DNA from 2 places in the Oceanobacillus longus genome. Region 1 is predicted to be linked to the other one. Evidence: a T-box and tRNA genes for the amino acid it is inferred to sense, from the RefSeq annotation. Region 1 holds a T-box; the other holds one or more tRNA genes.
What was found. A T-box is a leader RNA that pairs with one kind of tRNA and senses whether it is charged. The one in region 1 lies ahead of ileS (isoleucine--tRNA ligase), so its partner is inferred to be a tRNA-Ile.
Positions count from the first base shown of each region.

Region 1 (16,093 bases):
AATACACCAATGCTTGAAGCATTCCGAGAAGCAGATAATGTATTAAGACAGGGTGTACAGGGAATCTCTGATTTAATTGCAAAACCAGGTTTGATTAATGTTGACTTTGCTGATGTTAAAACAATCATGTTCGATAAAGGGTCAGCATTGATGGGTATAGGTATAGCAACTGGTGAAACACGTGCAACGGAGGCAGCCAAGAAAGCAATTTCTTCTCCATTGCTTGAGACTTCCATTGATGGCGCACACGGAATATTAATGAACATAACGGGTGGTACAAATCTTAGCCTTTATGAAGTACAGGAAGCAGCAGATCTTGTAACATCTGCTGCAGATAAAGAAGTTAATGTTATTTTCGGTTCCGTAATCAATGAGAATTTAAATGATGAGATTGTTGTTACTGTTATTGCAACTGGTTTTGATGAGACAATTCAAAGAGCAGATAGTAAACAAAAACAACCTCGTTCAATGATTAATCATAATCAGCATGCTGCTACCAAAGCGACTGAGGAACAACCTATTCAGCGGGAACGGGAGCAACAACGGGAGCAACAACAAACACAACAACCAACACAACAACAACCTCGAGTAAGACAAGAGGATGAAGAGCTTGATATACCGACATTTTTAAGAAATCGCAATCGAAACCGATAATTAATTCATTATAGTGATTTTAAGAGGCTGTCTCAAAGGGAATGATTTCTTCCTTTTGGGGCAGCCTTTATTTGTTTTGGTTAATATAAAAATCCTTTTACTAGAGCAGACTCTTTTTCATAATTTCTGACACTGATTTTATATCTATTTCTAGAGTCAAACGAAATCGTATTCCGAATTTAATTTTCTTTCACTAAGGCATCAATCTCGTGAAAATAGTCATCCACCTACGTGATGTTTACCTTCTGTTACATAGTGGAAGTTAGTTTTGTATATGAAAGTAATCATAGGTAGGTGATAAAGAAATGAAATATATTTCTGAAAAATTAAAAGCACACACTGTATTTATTATATCGACCATATTGATATTAGGTATCGTTATTTGGGGACTTATTTCCCCCGAATTGATGAATGAGACTACGACCATGTTAATGAATAAGATGACCCAAAATCTTGGCTGGTTCTATGTTTTGGCCACTATATTATTCATTAGCTTTTGTATTTATTTAGGTCTAGGGCCGTACAGACATATGAAACTTGGGGAGAAAGACTCTAAGCCGGAATATTCCTACTTTGCCTGGATTGGTATGCTATTTGCAGCTGGAATGGGTGTAGGACTTGTCTTCTGGGGGGTTGGCGAACCACTTTCCCATTTTGCTGATCCACCAGCAGGAATAGAAGCAGAAACTCAGGAAGCAGCTGAAAAAGGATTGGTTCTTAGTGTTTTTCATTGGGGAATCCAACCATGGGCTATTTATGCGATTGTGGCTCTTGGGATTGCCTTTGCAAAGTTTCGCAAAAATCTCCCTGGCTTGATCAGTTCGTCCTTCTATCCTTTGATTGGTGACAATATCCATAAATGGCCAGGTAAACTAATTAATATTATAGCAATCGTGTCAACAACAGTTGGGATTGCAACTTCATTTGGATTAAGTACCATGCAGGTTGGCAGCGGTTTGTCAGAAGTTTTTGGCTTACCGAATAATATGTGGATGCAGTTGATTATCGTTGGGTCAGTAACTATTATATTCCTGATTTCTGTCGTGTCGGGACTGGATAAGGGAATGAAATATCTCAGTATTTCTAATCTGGGACTAGCAGGTATTCTCCTACTAATCGTATTTATTGTAGGGCCAACCGTATTTTTGATTGAACATATTTTTAAAACAATCGGTCAGTATGGGGGCAGCTTTTTTGAACTATCATTTAATACAACCCCTTACAACGGAGAAAATGAATGGATGAGTACATGGACACTATTCTATTGGGCGTGGATCATCTCCTGGAGTCCGTTTGTTGGTACGTTTATTGCTCGAGTCTCTAAGGGGCGTAAACTTGGAGAATTTATGTTAGGGGTTCTCATCGTTCCAACACTTGTAACCATTTTGTGGTTTGTTGTATTCGGGGGAACCGGTCTCCATATGGAACTGACCGGTCAAGCAGATTTTGCTTCCGAAATCAATGAGACACCGGAGATTGGTCTGTTCCAAGTGCTGGAAAAGTTGCCATTAGGTTTGTTCTTAAGCATAGCATCCCTAATCCTGATTGGCATCTTTTTCATAACATCTGCCAATTCGGCGACTTATGTTCTTGGTGTGTTTTCCTCTTCCGGTAATCTGAATCCTGGAAATAAAATACTTGTAACCTGGGGGTTGCTTATTTCCTCAATCGCCACCGTGCTACTGTTGAGTGGCGGGCTTGATGGGCTTCAGGCAATTGCAACAATAACAGCATTACCCTTTGGAGTGATTATGATTTTGATGATGATAGCTATCACCCGTTCACTCAGAAAAGAAGGGGAAGATAAGAATAAAGTAGAGAAGGAACAAGAAGATTGGTAGGATTTTTTCATTCTTCCTGGATAGAAAAACGGGGCTGTCTCAAATTTGGGACAACTTCGTTTTTTTTATGATTAGTAATTTCGACTGAAATCGTCATTTCACATGGATCACTTCGTATGTCGACCCACTTCACATCATTTACTCTATATCCTTACTTACCGTGTTTCAGTTATCTTTTGTAGTTACGTACATCTCATACGCCACCCGGGTCATTATGGTTTTGATCCCCGACAGGGTTACCTAGGAATAGTGAAAATTAGCTTTATTATGCATACAAGAAGTGACAGACTTTGCTTCCGAAGTCATCTATAATTTTGAGTAATTCCATATATATCTATGTAATATCTCTCAGCGTTTTCCGAAAGGTATTTGGAGGAAGGAAGAGAAAAATTGACCATTTATCTTGATGCCGTCTGGGCATTAAATTTTTTTCTCGATTTAATGCTTTTAATGCTTACAAAAGCTTTAGCCAGGGATAATGTAGGGAAAGTCAGGTTGCTTTTTGGAGCATTTATTGCTTCTCTAATTGTGCCAATTAGCCTTTATTTTCCTGGTTCCTTTATTAACGGGTTACTAGGGAAAGTGTTGTACTCATGTTTTATTATTCTATGCACGTTTGGTTTTAAGGGTTTCTATCGAATGATGAAATTATTATTATTATTTTATTTTACATCATTTGCAGTTGGGGGTGGATTAACAGGAATTTATTTTTTGCTTACCAATCCTGTTTCGGTTACCGAGAATGGAATTTTAACATTTAACAAGGGATATGGAGATCCGATTAGTTGGCTGTTTATACTTATAGGATTTCCGATTGTATGGTACTTTACTAAATCACGAATGGACGAGCATGCAGGCGAAAAAATTAGGTATGACCAGCTTTGCCAGGTGAGCATCCAAATTAATAATAAATCTTTTTCAACAATGGGCTATATTGACAGTGGAAATCAACTTATTGACCCACTGACCAAAAAACCAGTAGTCATATGTGATGAAGTATTTTTAAAGAATTGGTTTTCAGAGGAAGAATGGCAGCAATTGAGGGAAGCAAATGATCAGTTGGCTCTCGATCGAATTCCAGAAGAATGGGGGAATAAAGTTCAGGTTATTCCGTACCAAGGGGTTGAGGGGAAAAGCATGTTTCTGCTGGCAATCAGGCCTGATCAGGTAATGGTTGATTATGAGAATCAAAACTTGATAACAAGCAATGTTCTAATTGGTATTCAGTTTGCATCACTGGTTAAGGATCAAAGCTATCATTGTTTATTGCATCCGCAAATTATTAAATTAGCTACAATTCAATCTGCATAAGGGAGTGGAGGAACGTGAGTCTTTGGAATATGAAGTTTAAACTAGGTTGGTACAAATTATTAATTAAATTAGGATTTAAGTCTTCAGAAATATATTATATTGGAGGTAGTGAGGCACTACCACCTCCCCTTTCCAAACAAGAAGAACAGGAGTTACTTATATTATTGCCAAAAGGAGATAAAGGAGCAAGAGCAATGCTTATTGAACGGAATTTGCGTCTTGTTGTATATATTGCACGTAAATTTGAAAATACAGGAATCAATATTGAGGATTTGATTAGTATAGGTACGATAGGACTTATAAAAGCAGTTAATACATTTAACCCTGAGAAAAAGATTAAACTTGCTACGTATGCATCCAGATGTATCGAGAATGAAATCTTAATGTATCTTCGCAGGAACAATAAATTGAAATCAGAAATTTCCTTTGATGAACCGTTAAATATTGATTGGGACGGAAATGAATTATTGTTATCTGATGTTCTTGGAACTGAAGAAGATATAATAACGAAAAACCTGGAATCGAGTGTAGATAAGACACTACTTAAAAGCGCACTGGAGACATTGAATGCACGAGAGAAACAAATTATGGAACTGCGGTTTGGACTTATTGGCGAAGAGGAGAAAACCCAGAAAGATGTAGCTGATATGCTCGGAATTTCTCAGTCCTATATTTCAAGACTTGAAAAGAAAATCATACGTAGGTTGCAAAAAGAATTTAATAAAATGGTTTAGGCAGACATCATAAGGTTTTGACTTGATATAGGCCCTTAAATTGAATTTTGCATTTGCATAAAAACCCTCCAGTGGGGAGATACTGTCCTTGAACAGCATCACCGACTGGGAGGGTTGACAGAATGACTAGACATAAAGTTGAGATATGTGGTGTTGATACATCTAAACTGCCTGTACTTAAAAATGACGAAATGAAAAAACTCTTTATAAGAATTCAGCAGGAAGGCGATATATCTGCACGTGAAGAGCTTGTGAACGGAAATTTAAGGCTAGTATTAAGTGTAATCCAAAGATTTAATAATCGCGGAGAATATGTAGATGATTTGTTTCAGGTTGGTTGTATTGGATTAATGAAATCAATTGATAATTTTGATCTATCCCATAATGTAAGATTCTCCACGTATGCTGTTCCTATGATTATTGGAGAGATTAGAAGATACCTTCGTGACAACAATCCGATACGAGTTTCCAGGTCCTTACGTGATATTGCATATAAAGCATTAACAGTAAGAGAGAAACTGATAAGCAAAACTTCAAAAGAGCCAACACCTGCAGAAATTGCAGAGGAAATGGGGATACCGCACTCTGAAATCGTGTTTGCACTCGATGCAATTCAAGACCCGGTATCTTTATTTGAACCAATTTATAATGATGGAGGAGATCCTATTTTTGTAATGGATCAAATCAGCGATGATAAGGACAAGGATTCCTCCTGGGTAGACAAACTGTCTCTTAAAGAAGGCATGCATCAATTGAATGAAAGAGAAAAGATGATCTTAAACAAGCGCTTTTTTCAAGGAAAGACTCAAATGGAAGTTGCAGATGAGATTGGGATTTCGCAGGCACAGGTCTCTCGCTTGGAGAAAGCAGCAATAAGTCAGATGAATAAGCAGATGTTTGAATAAGTTTATAAGAGGAGTTTAAACACGATAAGTATCCAACTATACAATTAAATAAAGGTTGAAATAGACCAGAAAGAACAGGTTATTACTGTTTTTTCTGGTTTTTTGCGGAATTAAGAAATAATCTTACCTGCCAGCATATATTTAAATAGAGGGCAGGTGAGCATAATGGTAAAATTATCCGAATTGCAATTAAAGGAAATTATCGTTATTGATGATGGAAGAAGACTTGGTCATATTACCGATTTGGAAATCAACGGTAACTCAGGTAAAATTATTGCTATTGTGGTTGATGCAAGAGAGAAGAAAAGTGGCGGTATGTTTTCCAAAGCTGATGAGTTAATGATTTCCTGGGATCAAATTGTTCGAATCGGATCTGATGTTATTCTTGTAAAGGAAGTTCAAGGGCCAGATTTGTATCGCGGAGCTTAATTTAGTAATTAGCCAATTCATACATGTCAAAATATGATAAAATAAGACAAGTCTATTTCCAGGAGGAACAGTAATGAATGAACCATTTAAGGAAAAGGGTGGGTCCTATTTACATATTGAAAAATGGCAGCAGATAACTCCAAATCTCGTCGCTGGTTTCACAACTAGAAATGGAGGAGTAAGCAGAGAACCTTATCACACTTTCAATTTAGGACTCCATATACCAGATCGGCACAACGATGTATTGGCAAACAGAAGAAGGTTGGCTGATAAATTGAGTATACCTGTTGAAAACTGGGTATCTGGAGAACAGGTACACGGTACTTCTGTTAAAAGTATAACAGTAGCTGATAAAGGTAAAGGATCTATTTCTTATGATAGCTCAATTAAGGGAACAGATGGAATAATTACAAAAAATAAGGGACTTCTTTGCACAGCATTTTTTGCAGATTGTGTTCCGTTATATTTCTTTGATCCGGTGACTCAATCTATAGGAATTGCCCACGCTGGATGGAAAGGTACTGTGGGTCGGATCGCAGAGAAAATGGTGGAGGCATTTAAGGAAATGGGAGCACAACCTGAAAACCTTCTTGTTGCAATCGGTCCATCCATTTCAAAGGAGTATTATGAAGTGGATGGTCATGTTATTTCTTCCATCAGTAAAGAAAACAGGGAAAAAACAGTTACTCCATTGCATAATAATCACTTTTTATTGGATTTAAAACAATTAAATGTAGAAATCCTTTTACAATCTGGTGTAATCAGTCATAATATAGAGGTAACAAAATATTGCACTTATCGTGATGAGAACTTATTCTTTTCACATAGAAGAGATTTTGGCAAAACAGGGAGAATGTTAGGATTCCTTGGATTCTTAATATGATAATTTAATGGAGGAATTAAAAGATTTATGGAAGTGGCAGGAAATCTAAAAACTATTCAGGAGAATATTGGACATGCTTGTGAAAGAAGCGGGCGTAAGCCGGAAGATATTACAGTAATTGGAGTTACAAAATATGTTACAATAGAGCGAACCAAGGAAGCAATCGATTCAGGGATAGAGAATCTTGGTGAAAATCGTAACGAAGGTTTCCTTGAAAAGTACAACCATTTTGGAAATCAAGCAAAATGGCATTTCATAGGGACTCTTCAGTCGAGAAAAGTAAAAGATGTTATCGACAAAATAAACGTTCTTCATTCGTTGGACAGAATGTCTCTTGCTAAGGAAATAAATAAACGGACGGCTGCACCAATGGATTGTTTTGTACAGATAAATGTAAGCGGAGAAGAATCAAAGCATGGCATTGAGCCGGAAGAAGTACTCCCTTTCATTGAAAAACTAGAAAAGTATCATCACATCCATGTGATAGGTTTAATGACGATGGCTCCGCATATTGATGATCCAGATCGAATTAGGAAAGTGTTCAGAAGTCTGGCAGAACTAAGGGATCGTATTAAAGAGAAGAAATTTAGTCATGCGCCATGTGAATACTTGTCAATGGGAATGAGTAATGATTATGAGATTGCTATTGAAGAGGGTGCAACCCATATCCGAATCGGTTCCAAACTCGTAGGCAGCTGATAGATATTAATTAAAGAGGTGAGCAAATGAGCATAAAAAATAAGTTAAAAAATTATTTCACCATGGATGACGAATATGAGTATGAATATGTTGATGAAGAAAACGTACAAGAAAACGAGAAAAATGCAAATCAAAAGTCACAAAATATTGTTAGCCTGAAAAGCGTACAACAGTCGTCATCCAAGGTGGTTTTGTGTGAACCACGAAACTATAATGAAGCTCAGGAAATAGCCGATAATATCGTAAATAGACGTGCGGTAGTGATTAATCTTCAACGAGTGGAGCATCAACAGGCAAAACGCATCGTAGATTTTTTAAGTGGAACCGTGTATGCCGTAAATGGAGATATTCAAAAACTTGGTTCAGAAACATTTTTATGTACACCTGATAATGTGGAAGTATCCGGAACGATATCGGAAGCATATACAGAGCAGAATGAATTTGAAAAAGGATGGTAGCATTAAATGGTTGAATTATATACAATATTGCATTATGCATTAGTGTTCTATGGCTATGCACTTATCGTTTACATTTTTATGTCATGGTTTCCAGGAGCTCGTGAATCATCATTTGGTCAGTTCTTAACAAAAATATGTGAACCTTACCTGGAACAATTCCGCAAATTTATTCCACCACTTGGTATGATTGATTTATCGCCAATCGTTGGAATTCTTGTTTTACAATTGGCTCGAGCGGGACTTGGTGAATTTTTCCGGATGTTTTTATTTTAAAGGAAGCATGATTTAATATGGATATATATCAGCACTTTAGAAAAGAAGAACAGCCATTTATAGATCAAGTTTTATCCTGGAAAGAACAAGTAGAACTAACATTTCAAGTTAAGTTAACGGACTTTCTTGATCCAAGAGAGCAACAGATCGTTGAAATGCTAATCGGTTCTAACAATGAAGAATTAAAGCTGTATAAAAACGGTGGTGGAACCGAAGCTGAAAGAAAGCGTATTGTGATTGCACCATTTTATGAAGAAATGTCTGATCATTTGTTTCAGTTGACTCTCTTGGAGGCAACTTATCAACACAAATTTATTACACTTGAACATAGGGATGTAATGGGAGCTTTCATGTCACTAGGAGTCAAAAGGAAAAAGCTTGGTGATATAGTGGTTGGTGATGGTATCATTCAAATTGTCCTGGCTGAAGAAATAGCTTCTTATATTACAATGAATTTAACATCCATTAAGAATGCGAATGTAACGTTCGAAGAGAAACCTCTAGCGTATTTGAAACAAGAAAATGAGAAATGGGTGGAATCGGAAAAGACAGTTTCTTCGTTAAGACTTGATGCAGTATTAAAGGAAATCTATCACGTTTCCAGAAAAGATGCGGCTTCTTTTATTCAAAAACTTCAAGTTAAGGTGAATTATAAAGTTGTCGAGGACAGTAAATTTCAGCTGCAGGAAGGTGATTTAATCTCCTTACGCGGCAAAGGAAGAAGTAAGCTTACTGAAATTAAGGGATTGTCGAAAAAAGATAAAGTTAGAATAACGATTGCAATATTAAAATGATCATTGAAGGATTTACCGTTTTTTTGTCGAATTAGTTAAATATTAATGATTAAATCATATTTTAACTACATAAATTCCTTAAGGAGGTGGCCGTTGTGCCATTAACACCACTTGATATTCATAATAAAGAATTTACGAGAGGCTTTCGCGGTTATGATGAAGACGAAGTAAATGAATTTTTGGATCAGGTTATTAAAGATTATGAATTAGTTATAAGAGAAAATAAAGAGCTCACTGAGAAAGTTACTCAGTTAACAGAAAGACTGGGTCATTTCACAAATATTGAAGAGACTTTGAATAAGTCAATTCTTGTTGCACAGGAGACAGCCGAAGAAGTTAGAGGAAATGCAACGAAGGAATCAAAGTTGATTATAAAAGAAGCAGAGAAAAATGCTGATCGAATTATTAACGAAGCATTGAGTAAATCTCGTCGTATTTCAATGGATACAGAAGAACTTAAGAAACAAGCGAAGGTTTTCCGTACAAGATTAAGAATGCTTGTGCAGGCTCAGCTTGAGATGCTGGGTACCGATGATTGGGAAGATTTATTTGAATCAGAGATTGGTGAAGAGCTTGAGCTAGTTGACAACGAATCATAGACCTTGACGTTTACTGGAATTTTACATATAATTCATATACAGATAAGGTCATTATTTAAATAACAAATACATTGATAGAGAAAGTATAAAAGTTTCTTGCTGTTCAGCGAGCCGGGAAATGGTGTAAGCCCGGCCAGTACGCTTTTAGAAAATCACTCTTGAGTATCCATTATGAATTAAGTAATAGTGGGCGGTTATCCCCGTTATGGATTTCGAGTGAATTTAAAAGGATTATTTTAAATTTATAAGGGTGGTACCGCGAGTCTTCTCGTCCCTTTTGGGATAAGAAGGCTTTTTTGTATACCAAAGTTGGTGTTGGAGCTAGCCGATACAATAGAGCAAGCACCATGTTAGCGACGTATGGAGTGGAATTGACTATAGACATATTGACAAGTTTAATGAGGTATATTTAAAGGAGGAAGCACACAGATGGATTATAAAGACACATTGCTCATGCCAAAAACAGAATTTCCAATGCGAGGAAATTTACCAAATAAAGAACCGAAGAGACAGGAACATTGGGACGAAATAAATATTTATGAAAAGAGTTTGGAACGTACGAAAGGGAGACCATCATTTGTATTGCACGATGGCCCTCCTTATGCAAACGGAGATCTTCATATCGGTCACGCGCTTAATAAAGTCTTAAAAGATTTTATTGTTCGTTATAAATCAATGACTGGTTATCATGCACCCTATGTACCTGGATGGGATACACATGGTTTACCAATCGAAACAGCATTAACAAAAAACAAAAAAGTAAAACGCAAAGAGATGAGCGTAGCAGAGTTCCGAAAACTTTGTGCTGAATACGCACTTGGGCAAGTGAACAGCCAACGTACTCAGTTTAGACAACTGGGTGTCCGTGGTGATTGGGATAATCCATACATTACGTTAACAAAAGATTATGAAGCAGCACAGATTAAAGTATTTGGTGAAATGGCAAAAAAAGGATATATCTATAAAGGATTGAAACCTGTTTATTGGTCTCCATCTTCTGAATCTGCCCTTGCAGAAGCTGAGATTGAATACCAGGATAAGCGTTCTGCTTCTATCTACGTTGCTTTTGAAGTTACAGATGGTAAAGATGTATTTGATGGTGGTGAGAAAATTATCATCTGGACAACAACGCCATGGACGATTCCAGCAAATCTTGGAATCAGCCTGCATCCTGATCTTGAATATGTTGTGGCAGAAGTAAATGGGGAAAAATTTGTTGTGGCACATGCATTACTTGAGGCTGTATCAGAAGAACTAGGCTGGAAAAACGTAAATGTAGTCAAAAGCTTTAAAGGCCAAGAAGCTGATCGTGTTGTTGCAAAACATCCATTCTACGATCGTGACTCACTAGTTATGCTTGGTGATCATGTCACAACAGATGCTGGTACTGGCTGTGTTCATACAGCACCAGGACATGGAGAAGACGATTTCTATGTATCAAGAAGCTATGGCATTGATGCATTCTGTCCTGTAGATGATAAAGGGGTATTTACACAAGAAGCACCTGGTTTTGAGGGGTTATTTTATGATAAAGCAAATAAAGTAATTACTGATAAATTGGAAGAAGTCGGTGCATTATTGAAATTGAGCTTCATTACGCACTCCTACCCACATGACTGGCGTACGAAGAAACCGACAATTTTCCGTGCAACAGCACAATGGTTTGCCTCCATTAAAGATTTCCGTCAAGAAATTCTGGATGAAATCAAAGAAGTGAATTGGTATCCGAATTGGGGAGAAACAAGATTATATAATATGGTCCGAGATCGTGAAGACTGGTGTATTTCCCGTCAACGTGCATGGGGTGTTCCGATTCCGGTATTCTACGGAGAAAATGGTACTCCAATTATTACAAATGAAACGGTTGACCATGTATCCAATTTGTTTAGAGAGCATGGGTCAAATATCTGGTTTGAAAAAGAAGCAAAAGAATTACTACCGGAAGGATTCACATCCGAACACAGTCCAAACGGTACATTCACCAAAGAGACAGATATCATGGATGTTTGGTTTGATTCCGGTTCTTCTCATGAAGGAGTTCTTGAGAATCGAAAAGATCATAGAAGACCTGCCGATATCTATCTGGAAGGAAGTGACCAGTATAGAGGATGGTTTAACTCTTCCTTGTCAACAAGTGTAGCTGTGACAGGTAAATCGCCATATAAAACGATTATTAGCCATGGTTTCGTATTAGATGGTAATGGCAGAAAGATGAGTAAATCACTTGGGAACGTCATCCTTCCTTCAAAAGTACAAAAACAGCTCGGATCAGATATATTGCGTTTGTGGGTTGCAAGTGTGGATTATCAAGCCGACGTGCGTATTTCAGATGACATTTTAAAACAGACTTCTGAAGCATATCGTAAAATAAGAAATACGTTCCGTTTCTTATTGGCTAATTTGGCTGACTTCAATCCAGCAACTGATACGATACCTGATCAGGAATTGGAAGAAGTGGACCGCTATATGCTTCACCGATTACAGCAATTGGTATCAGATGTACGTGAAAACTATGAGAAGTATGAGTTTTCACCAACTTTCCACCAAATCCATAATTTCTGTGCGGTTGATTTGAGTTCATTCTATTTGGACTTTGCAAAAGATGTTTTATATATCGAAGCTGCTGACAACAAACGTCGTCGCAGTATTCAAACAGGTTATTATGAAATCCTGACAACACTGGTTAAATTATTGACTCCAATCATTCCACATACCATGGACGAGGTTTGGGAGTATATCCCTGGTGTAGAAGAGGAAAGTGTCCAATTGACAGATATTCCAGAAGCGCGTAATATTGCTGGAATTGAAAATCTGGAAACGAAATGGAATCACTTTATGGAAGTTCGCGATGATATCCTAAAAGCTTTAGAAGAAGCAAGAAGTGAAAAAGTCATCGGGAAATCACTTGAAGCAAAAATTACCATTGTTCCAAAAGATAAAGAGACGAAAGAAGTTTTATCATCCATGGAACATTTACATCAATTTCTAATTGTATCGGATGCTGTTATAAGTGAAAGCAATTCCGATGCAAAAGAATATAAATTTGTAAATGTATTGGTGGAGAAACATCCTGGTGAAAAATGTGAACGATGCTGGGTTGCTTCCGAAACAGTTGGAGGAAATCATGACCATCCGGAATTATGTACACGTTGTGCTACTGTAGTTAAAGAACACTATACAGCTTAATTGCAGATAACTGATAAAATATCCCTCTTCATAGAGGGATATTTTATGTTTCTTAAGCTTGCAGTTGTCTAGTTTTTTGCTTATCCGTTCCAGTGATCGGTCTACTTGTGTTTGCTCTTGAAAACAAAGTAGTTAAAGTATAAGATTATAGGGACATAGAAATGGAAATCGGGGGAAATCGCATGCACTGGTATTATGTCTTCGCACTCATCATCATTGGTATTGACCAGCTGACAAAATGGATTGTCGTTAAATCCATGGAGATCGGTGAACAAATAACTGTGATTGAGAACTTTTTTTATCTTACATCACATCGTAATTCTGGTGCTGCCTGGGGTATTTTAGAGGGGCAGATGATATTCTTTTATATTGTTACTGTCATCGTTGTGATTGGAATTATTTATTACATGCAAAGTTATGCAAAACACGATAAACTTCTTGCAATTGGATTGAGCTTAATACTTGGCGGTGCAATCGGAAACTTTATTGATCGCATATTTCGTAAAGAAGTCGTTGATTTTGCAGATTTCATCATTTTTAATTATGATTTTCCAATCTTTAATGTGGCCGATTCAGCTTTAACAATTGGTGTCATATTAGTGATTATTGCTACTATAATCGATGAAATGAAACAAAGAAAGGAAAAGCCGAAAAAATGACCTATTTTAAACATAATGTAACAGAGGAACAAAATAAAACAAGATTAGATAAGGTTCTGGCTGAAATTAATCCGGAGCGCTCCCGTTCTCAAATTCAAACATGGATCAGTAAGAATCATGTTTTAGTGAATGGCGAGCCTGCGAAAGCAAACCACAAATGTCAAACAGGTGATGAAATCACATGGTCTATACCGGAAGTAGAGCCATTGGATATTAAAGCAGAGGATATTCCTTTATCTATTGTTTATGAGGATAGTGATCTACTCGTTGTTAACAAGCCAAAAGGAATGGTTGTTCATCCTTCTGCGGGACATCAGAATGGAACCCTTGTGAATGCACTGCTTTATCATTGTAAGGATTTGTCCGGAATAAATGGAGTTGAAAGACCAGGGATTGTACATCGAATCGATAAAGATACAAGCGGACTACTCGTTGTTGCCAAAAATGACCATACACATGTCCATTTGTCGGAACAGCTTTCCAATAAAGAAATAAAGCGTAAATATGAGGCTATTGTGCACGGAGAAATTACGCATGAAACAGGAATGATTGATGCACCTATCGGAAGAGATCCGAAAGACAGGCAAAAAATGGGAATTGTGGATAATGGAAAACCTGCTATTACCCATTTTAAAGTACTCAAACATTTTCCTGACTTTACCCATGTGGAATGCCAGTTGGAAACCGGACGTACCCACCAGATTCGTGTTCATATGCGTTACATTGGATTTCCATTAGTTGGTGACCCTAAATATGGCCAGAGAAAAACACTCGATGCAGACGGACAGGCATTACATGCGAAATCGCTTGCGTTTGTACATCCGAGAACAGAAGAATGGCTTGAATTTGAAATAGATGCTCCAGTGGTGTTTCAGGAAGTGCTTGAAACGATTAGAAAAATGTATTGACATCTCGTGCGGAGTTTGTAATAATAAACTAAATGAATAGATGACCTTTAAACATTAGTCCTGTGAGGCTGAAAAGGGAGCGGTAAAAGTATGATTATGTATTCTCAAACCCTTTTTTCCTATCAGGAGAAAAGGGTTTTTATATGGTAGTTAAGAAAGTATAAATACTTTCTTACTGCATAAGTGCGGGCTTTGAGCATTCGCCTAAAGGCTTGGCGAACGCCAAGTTTTCTAAGAATTGAGGTGTGTTTCAGTGAAGAAGAAGACGGAAATATTAGATACAGCTGCCGTGAACAGAGCATTGACACGAATGTCCCATGAAATATTGGAAAAAAATAAAGGCGGCGAAGACCTTGTTCTGATTGGTGTGAAAACCAGAGGTGTACCACTAGCAAAACGAATTCAAGAAAAAATAAAACAAATTGAAGCAATAGAAGTTCCATTTGGTGAACTTGACATTACGATGTACCGTGATGATCTGAAAAAAGTAAATATCAGTAACGAACCTGAAATTAATTCAGCAACCATCGATGTTGAGCTAACCGGAAAGAATGTTATTCTCATAGATGATGTATTATTTACAGGAAGAACAGTTAGAGCAGCAATGGACGCAGTAATGGATATTGGAAGACCATCCCAAATTCAACTGGGAGTATTGGTTGACCGAGGACATCGTGAGCTGCCGATCCGGGCTGATTATGTAGGAAAAAATATCCCGACATCAGATAAAGAAATTATTGTTGTTCAGTTAAATGAAATTGATAATAGTGACCAAGTTTCCATTTATGAAAAATAAATAATTCAACTTTTAATCAAATCCAGAGAGGTTTGAAAGGTTGCCCAAGATAACGTGTAGTAACTACACGTATAACTCTTTGCAGCCATCTGCAAAGAGTTTTTTTATGGGAAAGATTAAGTTATTCATTATAAGGAGGAAAGACTTTTGAGACATTTTATATCCGTTAATCAGCTTACTGTAGAAGATATTTACTCCATATTGGAAACAGCAGAAAACTATCGGACTCATGAGGTCAAATTAAATAAACAATTATTTGTAGCTAATTTATTTTTTGAACCGAGTACAAGGACGAAAATGAGCTTTGTCGTGGCACAGAAGAAATTAGGTTTGGAGATTCTTGATTTTCATTCCGATTCATCCAGTGTAATCAAAGGAGAGTCTCTTTATGACACAGCAAAGACTTTTGAATCCATTGGATCCGATCTCCTTATTGTTCGACATCAATCGGACAGCTGGTTTGAAGAGCTTGACGATAGGGTTTCGGTTCCGATAATTAATGCAGGTGCAGGGAAAGAGGAACATCCAACACAATGCATGTTGGACTTGCTGACTATCTATCAGGAATATGGCTGTATTAAAGGACTAAAGGTCGTGATTGTCGGAGATATCAAACATAGCCGGGTGGCACGTTCCAATGCTTTTGCGCTTCGCAAGCTTGGTGCGATTGTATATTTAAGTGCTGCCCCTGGATTTGAAGATGATGAACTTGATTTTCCTTATATTTCAATAGATGAAGCAGTAGAGACCTGTGATGTTGTCATGCTTCTCCGCATACAGCATGAGAGGCATCTTCATAAAGCAGAAACTTCGGATTACCTTGAACTCTATGGATTAACAAAAGAACGGGAAAGAAAGATGAAAGAACAGGCAATTATTATGCACCCTGCACCGATTAACCGAGGTGTTGAGATAGATACTGACTTGGTTGAATGCGGTCGATCACGAATTTTTAAGCAAATGG
Region 1 is NZ_JBHSAO010000001.1:1,015,107-1,031,199, reverse strand. Features, by position in the region: gene ftsZ (cell division protein FtsZ) at 1-654, shown strand, start outside; gene ACFOUV_RS05300 (BCCT family transporter) at 960-2,495, shown strand; gene spoIIGA (sigma-E processing peptidase SpoIIGA) at 2,886-3,806, shown strand; gene sigE (RNA polymerase sporulation sigma factor SigE) at 3,836-4,540, shown strand; gene sigG (RNA polymerase sporulation sigma factor SigG) at 4,663-5,445, shown strand; gene ACFOUV_RS05280 (YlmC/YmxH family sporulation protein) at 5,611-5,874, shown strand; gene pgeF (peptidoglycan editing factor PgeF) at 5,948-6,757, shown strand; gene ACFOUV_RS05270 (YggS family pyridoxal phosphate-dependent enzyme) at 6,785-7,456, shown strand; gene ACFOUV_RS05265 (cell division protein SepF) at 7,483-7,914, shown strand; gene ACFOUV_RS05260 (YggT family protein) at 7,921-8,187, shown strand; gene ACFOUV_RS05255 (YlmH family RNA-binding protein) at 8,205-8,981, shown strand; gene ACFOUV_RS05250 (DivIVA domain-containing protein) at 9,077-9,580, shown strand; T-box leader at 9,643-9,859, shown strand; gene ileS (isoleucine--tRNA ligase) at 10,010-12,766, shown strand; gene lspA (signal peptidase II) at 12,949-13,425, shown strand; gene ACFOUV_RS05235 (RluA family pseudouridine synthase) at 13,422-14,333, shown strand; gene pyrR (bifunctional pyr operon transcriptional regulator/uracil phosphoribosyltransferase PyrR) at 14,587-15,129, shown strand; gene ACFOUV_RS05225 (aspartate carbamoyltransferase catalytic subunit) at 15,277-16,093, shown strand, end outside.

Region 2 (16,093 bases), 430 kb from region 1:
ATTCGCACATTCCAAAATATAACATCAGTATTAGACGAATCTTTCCATAAACTATAGATGCACCTCATCAATGCATAAGGAGGTAATAATTATGGACGAATTCCAAAGTGGACGGAACAAAGATGTACAGGTCCCTCCAAAACATGGAGAAAATCACGGAGAAACCGTTAAAAATCAAGATTTTGTAGGTATAGAGCCCGATAGTTCAAGAAATGAGGAATATGCAGCAGAGATAACTGCAGACGATTATGAACAGAAGCGAGAGGAAGGTATCGGAACGGATGATGGTGTAATGATGTATGGATGGATTGCCATCGCGCTTTCAGCTATTTCTTTCTTTATGTGGCCTATTGTTCTCGGCGCTGCAGGAATCATTGTCGGATTTGTATCGAGAAGTAAAGGTGCAGATACGTTAGGAAACATAGCAATCGCTGCTGGTGCAATTTCCATTTTAATTACAATGTTTATATTACCATTTGTTTAAGTTTCACAAGAGAGGCTGATTGATACAGCCTCTCTTTTTATGCGTATTTCTAAACTGTTATGGATCGTACACTGGAAAATAATAAACGGTATAAGGCTGCAGTTTGTATGGATCAGTGGTCGGGTTTAGTTCTTCAAAATGCTGCAATATTTGTTGAAGATCCATTTGTGCCAAACTTTCCTGATTGATTGTCTCAGTAATAGACAGAACAGTATCTCCAGGGAAAACTTTAACATGTGCAATAGAATACGCATGATTGAAAATGATATTTTCTTTATTATTAATAAACGTTGTGGGAGGAGGCTTGGTATTTATATCTTGAAAAATACTGATTAAAAGCAATATAATGAATATATATAAAGAAAACCTTTTAAAAGTATACATATGTTTCTCCTTTTTGGATGAAACCATTTACATGTTCATACGTATTACACATGAAGGGAGGAAAATAAATGGATATTTTTTTTGAATTACAATGGATCGGTTTCATCATTACATTTTTTGGTACGTTATTTTTAATTGGTGAAGTGCTTGTTAACATGCGAGGTTTCTTTGGATTACTGGGTATAGGATTTATAACGGTATATTTTGCAGCCTATGTGCAGAGTGGATCTTTCATTCTTATGCTTATTATATATTTTGTAGGATTATTACTTATTATCATTGATGGTAAAGTTGTTAATGATGGCACACTTGCCACCCTGGGTCTAGCTAGTATGCTAACTGCAGTGGCTCTGGCTGCCCCTGACTTCACTTCCGGACTCTATGCAGTATTGGGGGTTCTTCTTGGTAGTGGCGCGTCCTTTTTCTTTTTAAAAGTTTTTAAGAAGCGAGAGATGTGGACGAAGCTTGCGCTTAAGGATCAATTAACCAAAGAGGCAGGATATAACTCCATGAATATGGATTACGAGTTGTTATTAGGTCAGGAAGGCGTTACCTTGAATGATCTTCGGCCAGTTGGAACAATAAAAATTAACAATAAAGATTACAGTGCCGTATCGGATGGGCAGTGGGTAGAAAAAGGGAGTAAAGTAAAGGTAGTTCAAGTTGATGGTACGAAAGTATTGGTTGAAAAAATTTCATAAAACGTTCACAAAAAGACAATTCACTTCATAATGAATTGTCTTTTTTATTTGCTTGTTATCGATATACTGAATGAAATATTGCTTATATGGGTAGTTAATAAATATAGGTAAAAAAAGAATTGTAAATTTAATGTAAACTTTTGTGAAAATCCTTTACAAGTGATTCATAAATCATTAATAATGGACAAGGTGTGAAACGACATATTTCAACATTACTGAAGGGCGGATTTAAATGGATGTACAAGCATTGATTTTTGAATTCATTGGCGGTTTAGGTATTTTCCTCATCGGTATTAAATACATGGGGGACGGTTTACAAAAAATAGCAGGTGACCGTTTAAGAGAGGTTTTAGATAAATTTACAAGTAACCCTTTTATGGGTGTATTGGCTGGTATTGTTGTAACGATACTTCTTCAGACCAGTACAGGTACAACGGTATTAACAATCGGGTTGGTTAATGCAGGATTTATGACATTTAGACAAGCAATCGGTGTCATTATGGGTGCTAACATAGGTACGACTGTTACAGCATTTATTATTGGTATTGATATCGGTGCCTACGCGTTACCTATAGTTGCACTAGGAAGCTTCCTGATCTTTTTCTTTAAAAATCCAAAAGTTGGTAATGTGGGACAAACTGTATTCGGTTTTGGGGCATTGTTCTTCGGTCTCGAATTAATGAGCAGTGGAATGTCACCATTACGTAGTTTAGAAGCATTTCATGATTTAACCGTAAGTATGAGTTCAAATCCAATATTAGGTGTGGTTGTTGGTACGATCTTCACTTTAATCGTTCAAAGTTCAAGTGCAACCATCGGTGTTCTACAATCCCTTTATGGACAAGGGGCAATTGAGCTAAATGCTGCACTTCCGGTATTGTTTGGTGACAATATTGGTACAACTATTACGGCAGTTCTTGCATCACTTGGTGCATCCGTAGCGGCTAAAAGGGCGGCTGCAACCCATGTTGTTTTCAACGTGGTAGGTACGACGTTCGTGCTCTTGTTGTTAGGCGTATTTACACAGCTGGTCGTTTTCTGGCAAACTCAATTTAATTTGAATGAAGAAATGACAATTGCTTTTGCACACGGTAGCTTCAATATTCTTAACACAATCATCCAATTTCCGTTTATAGGAGCATTGGCTTGGTTAGTTACTAAACTGATTCCAGGAGAAGATACACTTATAGAATATAAACCAAAACATTTGGATCCTATATTCATTCAACAATCGTCCACATTGGCGCTGGATCAAGCGAAGGCAGAAGTAATCCGTATGGGTGAATATGCACACAAAGGTTTAGAAGAGTCTCATCTCTATGTAACAACACAAAGTCCAAAACATTCTGAAATGGCAATTCAAATTGAAGGTGCAATCAATAATCTTGATCGTAAAATTACAGAGTATCTAGTGGATATATCGGCAGGTTCACTCACAGAAGTTGAAAGTGCGAAACACACATCATTAATGGATACAGTAAGAGATATTGAACGTATTGGAGATCATTTTGAAAACGTGATTGAATTAATTGATTACAAAATCTCAAACAAAGTAGTATTAACTGAGGGAGCGATGGAAGACCTCAACAATATGTTTGATTTGACCATTATAACGGTCAAACAAGCAGTAAGTGCCCTGGAAAATATGGACCGAGAAGCAGCACTTGAAGTGGTTCAGAAAGAGGATCAAATTGATAAAATGGAACGCAAATTCCGTAAAAAACATATTATTCGTATGAATGAGGGCCTATGTAGTGGTTCTGCTGGTATTGTATTCGTTGATATTATCAGTAATCTCGAACGTGTTGGAGACCATGCTGTTAATATTGCAGAAGGAGTATTGGATGAATAAATAGAATCTAAAAGAGAGAGGGGGGTATCACCAACCTCTCCTTTTTTTACTAGGTAAGAAAGTATAAACTTTTTCTCAGCAAATAATTCTCCCATATAAACGGCCGCGTCCAGCTCCAACGCCCAGGGACTAGCGAGACTTCCTTCACCTCCGTACCATAAGTCAACATCGACTCCCTCCGGTCGCCGTTTTTCCTTTATCTTCTACGCCTCAGTCCAGTCCGTAGTCCCTAAACGGGCGCTTGCGCTTTTGTTCCTAAACAGATAAAAATCAACAAAATTAGACATTTTTCATTCTCTACCTTGAAATTACATAAATAACATGCTATTATAAATATCGCAGTCTTGAAATAGGTACTACATAAAAAGTTTTGCGAAGACGCAAAAAAATGGTTGACAGAATTACGTAGACATGATAAATTAAATATCGTTGTTATTAATGGTTAACAAAAAATTACTATTATTCCACAGTAGCTCAGTGGTAGAGCTATCGGCTGTTAACCGATCGGTCGTAGGTTCGAATCCTACCTGTGGAGCCAATTGGCGGTGTAGCTCAGCTGGCGAGAGCGTACGGTTCATACCCGTGAGGTCGGGGGTTCGATCCCCTCCGCCGCTACCAATTTAAATAACAATATGGCGATCGTGGTGAAGTGGTTAACACACCGGATTGTGGTTCCGGCATGCGTGGGTTCGATCCCCACCGGTCGCCCCATTTATTAAAAATTAAAGAGGACCCTTAGCTCAGTTGGTTAGAGCTATCGGCTCATAACCGATCGGTCGTAGGTTCGAGTCCTACAGGGTCCACCATATAAAAACTCGGGAGGTATACCCAAGTCCGGCTGAAGGGATCGGTCTTGAAAACCGACAGGCGGGTCAAACCGCGCGGGGGTTCGAATCCCTCTACCTCCTCCATTTTTATTTACAAGTAACACAATACGGCTTGGTAGCTCAGTCGGTAGAGCAAAACCGTAAGCTTCTTGAATAACATCATTGTAGGTTTTGCGAGGAGTGCAACATCACCGTAAATCTTGCAACACGACGAGCAGAATGCTTCCAGAATTTGCTTCGAAATCTTATCAAGAACAGAAAATATATTCAGATTATTATTTTATACGGCTTGGTAGCTCAGTCGGTAGAGCAGAGGACTGAAAATCCTTGTGTCGGCGGTTCGATTCCGTCCCGAGCCACTTTTTAAAACAGGCAGCCAGCTTGTTTTTTCTTTTTGGTAAAAATAGTATTTTTTTATATAATTATGTCTTCTGAAACTTTAAATAATACAAAGCATAAGATTTGCAAGTATACGAAAGCTCTGATAACCTTCTATATAAAGGGATTATAATTCCTTTATATCATTTTTATTTGAGGAGGAAGTTTAATTATGGCAAAATTTGAATTACCAGAATTACCGTATGCATATGATGCATTAGAACCAGCAATCGACAAAGAAACGATGAACATCCACCATACGAAGCATCACAACACGTATGTTACCAAATTAAATGATGCATTAGAAGGTCAGTCAGATCTTCAAAATAAATCCGTAGAAGAGCTAATCAGTAACTTGGATGCTGTACCTGAAAGTGCACGTACAGCAGTTCGCAACAATGGTGGTGGACATGCAAACCATAGTCTTTTCTGGAAACTATTATCACCAAATGGTGGCGGTGAACCTTCTGGTGAATTAGCTGACAAAATTACGGAAAAATTTGGTAGTTTTGACAAATTCAAAGAAGAATTTGGAACAGCAGCTACTGGACGTTTTGGCTCAGGTTGGGCATGGTTAGTAGTTAATAATGGAGAGCTAGAAGTAACAAGCACCCCGAACCAGGATTCACCACTAACGGATGGCAAAACTCCTTTATTGGGTCTTGATGTATGGGAGCATGCGTATTACCTTAAATATCAAAATAAGCGTCCTGATTATATTTCAGCATTCTGGAATGTTGTTAACTGGGATGAAGTTACTAAAAACTACAACGAAGCAAAATAAAAGGGTCATTAAACACGCGGATAATTTTCCGCGTGTTTTTTTGTATATAAGTTACTCCTTCGCTTACACTATTAGAGATGCAAAGGAGTCTTCTTATGATAAAAAATGGAATGAATTTTTTTCGGGAAAAAATGGATCGTAATAGAGATTTATTCATCTTGTTGCTGATAGGAGGTTTATATTCTGCAGGGATTTTCCTATCAAATACATTTGTTAATATTTATCTTTGGAAGCAGTCAGGGGATTTTCTTACAATCGCATTTTATAATCTGGCAATCGCTTTATTTCAGACGCTTACCTTTGTTTTAGCGGGGCGATTGGCTAAAAAATGGGATCGTATTATTGTTTTACGATTAGGCGTATTTTTTCTGTCCCTATTTTTTTTAAGTGTACTTATAATTGGAGAAAATGCAGCAACTTATAACTTTATGCTTGGGAGTCTGCTTGGGATAGGGTATGGGTTTTATTGGCTAGCATTTAATGTGTTAACATTTGAAATTACAGAGCCGGATACAAGAGACTTTTTTAATGGTTTCCTGGGTATATTACAATCTTTAGGCGGTATGACAGGACCTCTATTTGCTGGGTTAATTATTGCTCGGATGACAGATAATGTCGGTTATACTGTTATATTCGCAATATCATTCTTTTTATTTGCATGTGCAGTTGGTACCAGTTTCTTATTAAAACGCCGTGGTGCTGAAGGAGTTTTTCACTTCAAAAGAATTATGGATGAACGAAATCGTAATAAAAACTGGAAGAGAATACTTCATGCACATTTTTTTCAGGGGTTACGAGAAGGTATATTTGCATTCGTTATTTCCATCTGGGTTTTCCTAGTAACTAAGAGTGAACTAGCACTTGGTACGTTTAATATGTTTCTCTCTGGATTATCTGTAATTTTTTATATGGTTGCAACGAAGTTCATAAAACCGGCAATGCGTAAAAAAGCAATCCTTTTTGGTGCGTTGCTTCTATACTTTTCTATTTTTATTATACTGTTTGAAATAAATTATTTTTTATTGATGGTTTATGCAGTAGTTATTGGTATCGCATATCCTGTGATAAACGTCCCATATGTTTCGCTAACCTTTGATGTAATCGGGAAGGCCTGGAAAGCAGGCGAAATGCGTGTAGAATATATTGTTGTCAGAGAGTTATTTTTAAATTGTGGACGAATTATCTCCATTTTAATATTTCTTGTAGGTGTTTATTTCTATGAAGCAGAAGATATCATACCAATTTTACTAGCAGTTTTAGGAGCTGGTCATATTGTAATTTACTTTTTTGTGCGAAATATCTTTTTAGGAAGTTCGAAAAAGAAAGAAGTTATGCTAAAGGATCAATTATCTGACGAAAAAAACCGATGAATATGGTAAAATCATTATTGTAGTTTATACAATAGAAATTTACTTATCGCATTGGGGGAGAACAAATGAAAAATAAGAAAAAAAAGAAAGCACAACTTCCCTTTCGGATCAATATATTGTTCTTTGTTGTATTTTTATTGTTTTCCGTTTTAATTCTTCAACTTGGAGTCGTTCAGATTCTTAATGGAGAGGATTTCCAAGATGAGATTGAACGAACTAATCTGGATACAACCAAAATCCCGGTACCACGGGGCAAAATATATGATCGATATGGGAATGTCATTGTCGATAATAATGCAGTATATTCGATTACCTATACCCCACCAAAAGGAGTACAGGCGGAAGACAGACTAGAAGTCGCTGAAAAACTGGCGGAATATATTGCCATGGACGATGAGGATACGCTAGAACGAATTACGGAAAGAAACAAGAAAGAATACTGGTATTTACTAAACAAGGAGGAAGCTGATGGCAGACTTTCAGAGGTAGAAACAGAAGGAATGAACAATGCAGAAGTTTATAATAAAACACTTGATTTAATTACGGAGGAAGAGATCAGTGATTTCAGTAAACAGGAGCTAGAAGTAATTGCCATAAAGAAAGAACTGGATAAAGCATATTCTCTAACACCTCAAGTTGTAAAAAATGAAAATGTGACAACCGAAGAATATGCGGTGGTCGCAGAACATTTAGATGAAATGCCTGGTATAAATGCAACAACTGACTGGAATAGGGAATATCCCTTTGGAACAACGCTAACCAGTTTACTCGGCAATATTTCCTCACAAGACCAGGGGCTTCCTGCTGAAAAGGAAGAATCTTACCTAAGTAAAGGTTACAGCAGAAATGATCGAGTTGGAACTAGTGGTCTAGAACTACAATATGAAGATCTTCTCCGAGGAAGGAAAGAGCAAATACAATACACAACAACGAAAAGCGGGACTGTAATCGATTCAGAAACAATTGTGGAAGGGGAACGAGGGAAAGACCTTGTTCTGACTATTGATATGGAGTTTCAGGAAGAAGTTGATAAGATTGTTGAGGAAGAGCTGAAAGCGGCCAAGAGTCAATATCCTTATGAAAATCAATATTTGACTGATGCCTTGGCTGTAGTCATGAATCCGAATACAGGAGAACTTTTAGCAGTTTCCGGAAGTCATTATAATAAAGATACAAATAAATACGAGGATGGGGGCTTTCGGGCACTTTCTGATGCACACACTCCTGGATCTGTCGTAAAGGGCGCAACCGTTCTTGCAGGACTTGACTCTGGTGTTATTTCACCTGGGGAAGTAATCTATGATAGACCAATTAAAATTTATGAAACACCACTAATGCGGTCTTATTCCACTAATATAGGCTCAGTAAACGATATTACAGCATTGCAAAAATCATCCAATGTTTATATGTACTATATTTCTTTACGTATGATGGGTGAAAACCGTTATCCATTTCCTACGAATGAAAGTGTTAACCGAACAAATCCAAACGCTTTTCAAACTTTAAGAAACTATTTTAATCAATTTGGATTAGGAGTTTCTACCGGGATTGACTATCCGCATGAATCAACGGGATATCAAGGGAATGGTAATAGTCCAGGGAATATGATGAACCATGGTATTGGCCAGTATGATCAATATACAGTTGTGCAGCTTGCACAGTATGTTTCAACTATCGCGAATGATGGCTATCGGGTAAGACCTCACTTTCTAAAGGAAGTTCGAGAACCACTTGCATCACAAGATGAACTAGGCCCCGTTTACAAATCAGTAAATGCGGATGTCATGAATAAAGTTACGATGGATGATAGCTATATTGATCGAGTTCAAGAAGGTTTCCGCCAAGTTTTCCAACAAGGTGGAACGGCTTATAGGCATTATAATGATGCAAATTATACCGTTGCAGGAAAAACGGGAACAGCCGAAGTTACAATATTTGATGATGGGGAAGAACTGGCAGATACTTTAAGCCATAATTTAGTTGGTTATGCGCCATACGAAGATCCTGAAATCGCTTTTGCCATTATTGTGCCGACTACCGGAGAAAACATAAATAATATTTCAAACCATAAGATAGGAAGAAAAATCTTAGATACGTACTTTGAAATGAAAAAAGAAAGAGCGCAAGCAAGTCCTGATGAAGAAAATGAAGCAGATGAACAAGAAGATACAGATACAGAAGACGAGGAAGAATAAGTTTTATCTAAAAGACTACCATCCCAAAACAAAAGGATTGGTAGTTTTTTGATTTGATAAGTATAAATTACATTAAATTTACTATTTCTTAATATAAGTTAGCTATAATAATAGGTAAACATAAAATAAAGTAAGTTGGGGGTATATAAATGACAACACGTAATCAGTTTCAAAATGAACTCGATGTATTAAATGAAGATATTATTGAATTGGCCAATGCCACTGGTCGGGCTTTGGATGAGTCGATTGATTCCCTATTCAATCAAGATGTGGAGCTTGCTAAACACGTCATAGAGAATGATAAAAAAATAGACCGAAAAGAACTGGAAATCAATGATAAAACTATTTTGCTAATTGCTAAACAGCAACCAGTTGCAACCGATTTGAGAAGGGTAATTACGGCATTAAAGATTCTTACTGATATTGAGCGGATGGGTGATAACGCTAAAAATATAGCTAATTCCACGATTCATTTAGGAAAGAATTCCTCTACCATCCCATCTGATCTTAGGCAAATGCATCAAATGACAAAGGATATGCTATTTTCTGCAACACAGGCATTTAAATATGAAGATATTTCAGTTGCTAGAAAATTAGCTGCTATGGATGATGAAGTAGATAAATTATATAAAACCATTGTTAGTGAATTACTTGGAGAAACAGCGACCCATCCGGATAAAATCCAGTATGTGATGCAAATTGCGTTTTGCGCAAGGTATCTTGAACGATTTGCAGACCATATAACGAATATAGGAGAGAGTATTCTGTACCTAGTGAAGGGTGAAAATTTTAATTTAAACTAATTAGTAAGGCAGCAAGGGAAAGTCCCTTGCTGCCTTTTTTTAATTGGATATTTTTTCAGCGATTTGATAAAAGCTCATATCGCTGGATAGATCATAGGAGCCAATTTGTACTTTAAGACTATAATCATGTTCATCTAAATAACTGTTAAATTCCGAAGCATTTTCGATAATTTGATACTCTGCGAGAAGAGAGCTGATATCCGAAGATGCCATTCCAGGACTAATTGTTAGTGTATAACGGACAGAACTTTCTTCTGTTTCATCTTCATGTGTAGAAGTAGGTTCCTCAGATTCTTCCTGCTTAGCTTCCGCTTCTTCACTAGCATTACTTTGCTCTTTTGAATCAGTTTTTGGATTTTCTTCGGATGTATCTTCAGAAACCAATTTTTCCTCCGATAATGTTTCTTCTATTTCCGGTTCATTACTAACGCTTAATGAAATATATTCATCTTTTGTAAGGACGGTATATCCTTTGTCTTCTATCACTGGAATCATTTCTTCCGGTTCCAAATCTTCAGCCGACTGAACTGGATCACCAATAAAATAAAATGCAATCAGAAGGATAACGCCACTTGTAAGCAACCCTACCGAAAAAGAACGTACAGTATGTTTCATAAATATCTCCTTCTATGTGTTTAATTGGATAGCTGTCTTTTTTCCTTCTTTGAAAGGATGTCCTGTGTAAGAACTTCAGGCATAAGTTCTTCTTCTAGAATTTTAATTTTTTTCTTCATCTGATATGTATCCTGCATCGTTGTAATCGAAAATTGTTCGAGCTGATTTTCCAACTCTTCAAATCTGTCATTCATAAAATAGGACAACACAAAAAGTACAACTCCGACAATAATTATGGAAATTATTGCATATAACATGTATATTCCCTCCCTTGATGTACACTATTAGTTATATCATAGAATGGGAAGTGAGAAAACATTAAATTTTTCCCAATAATTCTTGAAAAGTTTCAGGAACTCTGCTATTATAATTAAAGTCTGCACGAATTAAAAAGATGATGATAAAGCAAGTTGTTAAAGTTTGGAGGGAAAAACATGCGCGTAAACGTTACTTTAGCTTGTACTGAAACAGGGGATCGTAATTATATCACTACTAAAAATAAACGTACGAATCCTGAACGTATTGAGCTTAAAAAATATTCACCACGTCTAAAAAAACACACTTTGCACCGTGAAACAAAATAAATGAATTTTTACTCAAAAACTCTTATCATATAGATAAGAGTTTTTTATTTAGGAGTGGAACTATGAATAAAAAAACAAGTTTGCGAACGGAGTCTATTAAAGGATTAAAAAATTTGTTTGAACATGAAAAGCGGCAAACGGAAGAAAAATTAAAGGAACAACTTTTATTATCTTCCATTTGGAAGGAGTCTACAACAATAGGCATTACAATGGCACAAGGATTTGAATGGTCAACAAAACCAATTATAGAAGCGGCTTGGAAACAGAATAAAACCACTTGTATTCCAAAGTGTTATCCGGAACAAAAAGAGCTTATCTTTTATGAACTGAAATCCTTTGAACAACTCGAAATCGTATACTATAATCTTCTGGAACCGAAGCCGGATATTAGTAAGAAAGTTAAGAAAAATTCTATGGATCTCCTGCTTGTACCAGGTCTCCTCTTCGACAGGGATGGTTATCGGATTGGTTTTGGGGGAGGTTATTATGATCGATTTTTAAAGGACTTTACCAATATAAGTGCCTCTCTGTGCAGCTCAGATCAACTGGTTGATCACGTCCCAGCTGAAAACTTTGATATTCCAGTAAACTACATCATAACCGAGAAAGAAATTATGTCTATCTCATACGATGTATAAAATTACACATAAGGAAAATAACTAATAACACCATAATAGTGAAAAGGGTGTTAATGATGAAAGCAGTTTTAACAATTGTAGTCATGTTTTCAACGGTAACTTTGATATATAAGTGGCGCTACAAGGTAATGAATACATTATTGGCAGTTGGTATTATTAGAAAAATAATGGTGTCAGTTTCAATGAACTTACCTTATGTACGTAATCATATTTTGCCGGAATTATTTAATACGAAATCGCATACCTATTAAAGAAGTACGAACGAGAAAACATGAAGCTGCTTATAGTGGCTTCTTTTTGTTTGTATAACGTTTACATATCACAGAATGGAGATAAAATTGCGAAGGTTAAAAAAGCAACAATTCTTCGATGGAACAGGTAAATGCAGTCTCAGACTTTTAGAAAACAGCCTTGAAAAATATATTACTAGTTGATTCCACTGATATTACCGGTGTGCTTTTGTTCTATCCAATTGAAATTAGTTCTGCTATGATAAATGGGGGGAAGGTGAATTTATGTTTTTGGATGAACAATATAAGTTGTATTATACAGCTTATAGTCTCGTATCAGAAAATAATTATGATATTCTGCATATAGATGAGAAAGTCGATGAAATATGGCTGGAAAAGTATGAAAATAAAAAATCAAGGGTCATTCGATTAGTCCATAAGGGGTTTGACTGGAAAAACCATTTAAAAAAAGATATTGCTCAAGTATTTCAAAAATCGAAGCCAATGAAGAAGTTAACACGTAGTAAACAAATTGAGTTGTTTAATGTTTATGTTTCTTCACATGCCCCCGTAGACGATTGGGAAATATTAAAAAAACCGATGCAGCTTAAGGAGAAAAACCCACTAAAGATGAAGGTTTTTTATTTGGATGATGAAGATTCATATAATGAACTTCAGAGACTGGAAAGAGACCTGAAACTTTCACTTCTAATAAAGCCGGAAGAGTACAGTGAGGAAGTAAAAGAAAAAAGTGTAATGAAATATAAAGGATATCTCTCTGACTTCCTGCAACGTAAAAGAAAAGAAGAACAAAATTTGTTCTCCTATGGCAAACCTTATTTTACATACATATTGATCGCTATTAATGTCCTTATGTTTATCTTACTTGAGATGAATGGAGGGAGCTCCTCGATTGATACATTGATCGAAATGGGAGCTAAATATAATCCTGACATCATCGATGGGGAATGGTGGCGGGTTGTTAGTTCGATGTTTCTTCATATTGGTTTCCTGCATCTCTTCATGAATATGCTGGCTATCTATTATTTAGGTACAGTAGTAGAAAGGATCTATGGTCAACTAAGATTTTTAATCATTTACTTTTTAGCAGGAATTGGAGGGGGTCTTTCAAGTTTTGCATTTACTACCAGTGTCTCTGCCGGAGCATCTGGTGCTGTATTTGGCTTATTTGGGGCTTTGCTTTTCTTCGGACTAATCTATAAACGTATCTTCCTGCAAACAATGGGAAACAGTATATTAATTATTATTATGATTAATATTGTTTTAGGATTTTTAGTTCCTCAGATTGATATGGGTGCACATCTCGGAGGACTGCTGACCGGATTCATTGCCTCTGCTGTTGTTCATCTTCCGAAAAAAGGAAATGTTAAATTACAATTCTCTGCTGTCTTCATTTATATTTTACTCGTTGGAAGCATCGCTGTATTCGGGATAGGTAATAATTTAAACAGTCAAACCTACCAACTAATGCAGATGGAGCAGTTACGTATGGAAGATAAATTTGAAGAAGTGGTTAGCCTTGCAACGGATGCTTTGCAATTAGATGGAGAAGTGGAAGGAGCAATTTTGTTTCAGCGTTCCTATGCCTATATCGAACTAAATGAGATGAATCTTGCTATTTTGGACCTTGAACGAAGTATCGCTTCAGACTCAACAGTACCTGAAGCATATTACAACCTCGCTCTTTTGTATTATAATGATGGACAATTAGAAGATGCCAATGAAATGATAACCACAGCTTATGAATTAAAACCAGAAAATGAAGATTTTATAAGTTTGTATGAAGAGATTACAGGAGAAAAGCCAAAATAAAAAAGCGCATTTTATTTTGGCTTCATTTAATTCATTTGTTATTTGGGTAGTCTTTGTATTAATTGCTCTTTCTTTCCATTCAATTCAAATAATACAATTAGATGTGTGCTTTGTTTATCGATTAAGATAAGAGGCATAAAGCTGTTTAATTTATCATTTGGTGGATCTAAGGCAGGAATGATGTAATTCTTATATAAGCCTTCCCACAGCCTTCCAATAGCATTATTTGTTTCTTCTTGGGACATAGTTGGAAGTGGATTATTATTATATCTATACAAATCAATCAGTGGAAAAGTCGTATAGGTTTCTACATCTATATTAAAGTGGTTAAGTAATTCATGCCAATGAAAAAGCAATTGTTGTTTGGTAGCTCGATCGAGTAATTCTTTCCATTCCATTTCATATCGATTTTCTGGCGTCTTAAAAGATGCTATAGGAGTTGTTGGAGAGTCAATAACATATAGCTCATCATAGGACATCTGTTGAATACTTCGGATATCTTCCTCGGAATAATGATTTTCACCATGGTGAAATGAAATGCTTTGAAGATGTCTGGAGTCCTCACTTTTTAGTCTTTCGTTTATTTTTATCCGATTCGTATTTTGAACCCATTTACTTCTGACTCCACGTAATCTCCCATTATCAAATAGAAGAGAAACATCCTGCCTTAGGTACAATGTTTTATCGCTCGCAGATTCTACCTTCCAGTCAATTTTATAGGTGTTGATTCCTTCCTCTGATAATAATTTCAATGTTGTTAGTGTATGTTCCATCATACTATCTGTATCTAACGGGAAGAAACTTACCGTTGGTTCAGAATGTCCACTGCGTAAAATTGTTAACACTAGTAAAAGACTGAATATAATGATTAACGGTAACCGCCATTTTTTCATACGTGTCACCCCCATATCCTTTAGGTTTTCGGTTTCCTTTATCCCCGCAGGAACACTCCGTGCATCGCTAATCGACCAACTTCCGCTTTTGATTATAACTTGTCTATAATAGGTATGTGTTTTGCCTTAAAATTATGTTTACATACAGAGGTATAGAAAAGCATCTCGGTAACAAACTATCTGTATCCTTAAAAAATGTCGGGTGAGATGAGATGAAAGAAAACGAGCAAAAAATGTACGATAGCTATCAGGAAAATGTAGACTATATTACGGATCGATTGGCTGTCGATAAGAGTTTCGACATTATCAAACTGGATTTGGAATACGCTGAAAGAAAAATGGCAATGTTTATGATCGATGGGTTTGCAAAAGATGATATCATTCATTTACTGATGAAGTTTCTTTCTAAACTTGAACCTGATGATTTAAAACCTGACCCATTAGCTAAATTGTTGAAAACATATATTCCATATATGGAAATAGACCAGCAGGATAATTTGAATCAAGCTACTGACGCTGTTCTTGCAGGTACAACTGCATTAGTAGTAGAGGGTGTCAACAAAATTATCATGATTGATGCCCGTACTTATCCGGTTAGATCTTCTGAAGAACCAGATTTGGAACGGGTAGTCAGAGGTTCAAGGGACGGATATGTGGAAACAATCGTTTTCAATACCGCATTAACACGCAGAAGAGTACGTGATCGTTCCTTGCGAATGGAGTATTTGCAGATCGGAAGAAGATCAAAAACAGATATCTGTGTTTGTTATCTTGAAGATATAGCGGATGGAGAAAAGGTAGATGAACTTAAAAAAATATTAGAAGGTATTGATACGGACGGACTACCAATGGCTGAGAAAACGATTGAGGAATTTCTGAGCAGCAGGCACTGGAATCCTTATCCTTCCATTCGATATACCGAAAGACCGGATACTGCTGCGGCACATTTATATGAAGGGCATATTCTGGTTATTATTGATGGATCACCAAGTGTTATGATTACTCCTGCCACGTTTTGGCACCATATGCAACATGCTGAAGAATATAGGCAAAAACCCATGATTGGTGCATATTTACGAATGGTCCGTTTTATTGCGGTACTATTTTCAATCATCGTTCTGCCCTTGTATTATCTTTTTTCTTCCAATCCGGATTTGTTGCCCAGTGGACTAGAATTTATTGGTCCAAATGATGCCGGTGTCATTCCATTACTTGTTCAATTTCTAATTGCTGAACTCGGTTTAGATATGCTTCGGATGGCAGCCATCCATACCCCGACCTCACTAGCCACGGCACTCGGTCTAGTAGCAGCCATTATGATTGGTCAAATATCTGTTGAAGTAGGGTGGTTTACGAATGAAGTCATCCTCTATATAGCTACTGCGGCTATCGGTTCCTATGCGACACCAAGCTATGAAATGAGTATGGCCAACAGACTGACCCGTATTTTTCTGCTGCTGACTACCGCCGCATTTGGTGTTGCAGGATATGCTTTGGGGATAACCATCTGGATTATTTATAT
Region 2 is NZ_JBHSAO010000001.1:589,475-605,567, forward strand. Features, by position in the region: gene ACFOUV_RS02965 (hypothetical protein) at 92-484, shown strand; gene ACFOUV_RS02970 (hypothetical protein) at 542-868, opposite strand; gene ACFOUV_RS02975 (NfeD family protein) at 937-1,569, shown strand; gene ACFOUV_RS02980 (Na/Pi cotransporter family protein) at 1,802-3,421, shown strand; tRNA gene ACFOUV_RS02985 (tRNA-Asn) at 3,885-3,959, shown strand; tRNA gene ACFOUV_RS02990 (tRNA-Met) at 3,963-4,039, shown strand; tRNA gene ACFOUV_RS02995 (tRNA-His) at 4,057-4,132, shown strand; tRNA gene ACFOUV_RS03000 (tRNA-Ile) at 4,151-4,227, shown strand; tRNA gene ACFOUV_RS03005 (tRNA-Ser) at 4,240-4,332, shown strand; tRNA gene ACFOUV_RS03010 (tRNA-Phe) at 4,535-4,607, shown strand; gene sodA (superoxide dismutase SodA) at 4,799-5,410, shown strand; gene ACFOUV_RS03020 (MFS transporter) at 5,506-6,780, shown strand; gene ACFOUV_RS03025 (peptidoglycan D,D-transpeptidase FtsI family protein) at 6,846-8,975, shown strand; gene phoU (phosphate signaling complex protein PhoU) at 9,125-9,778, shown strand; gene ACFOUV_RS03035 (hypothetical protein) at 9,818-10,393, opposite strand; gene ACFOUV_RS03040 (hypothetical protein) at 10,414-10,650, opposite strand; gene rpmG (50S ribosomal protein L33) at 10,828-10,977, shown strand; gene ACFOUV_RS03050 (5-formyltetrahydrofolate cyclo-ligase) at 11,040-11,615, shown strand; gene ACFOUV_RS03055 (hypothetical protein) at 11,669-11,866, shown strand; gene ACFOUV_RS03060 (rhomboid family intramembrane serine protease) at 12,131-13,678, shown strand; gene ACFOUV_RS03065 (hypothetical protein) at 13,717-14,571, opposite strand; gene ACFOUV_RS03070 (spore germination protein) at 14,784-16,093, shown strand, end outside.
Region 2: it has a tRNA-Ile gene. The T-box ahead of ileS (isoleucine--tRNA ligase) is inferred to sense a tRNA for this amino acid. The anticodon was not compared.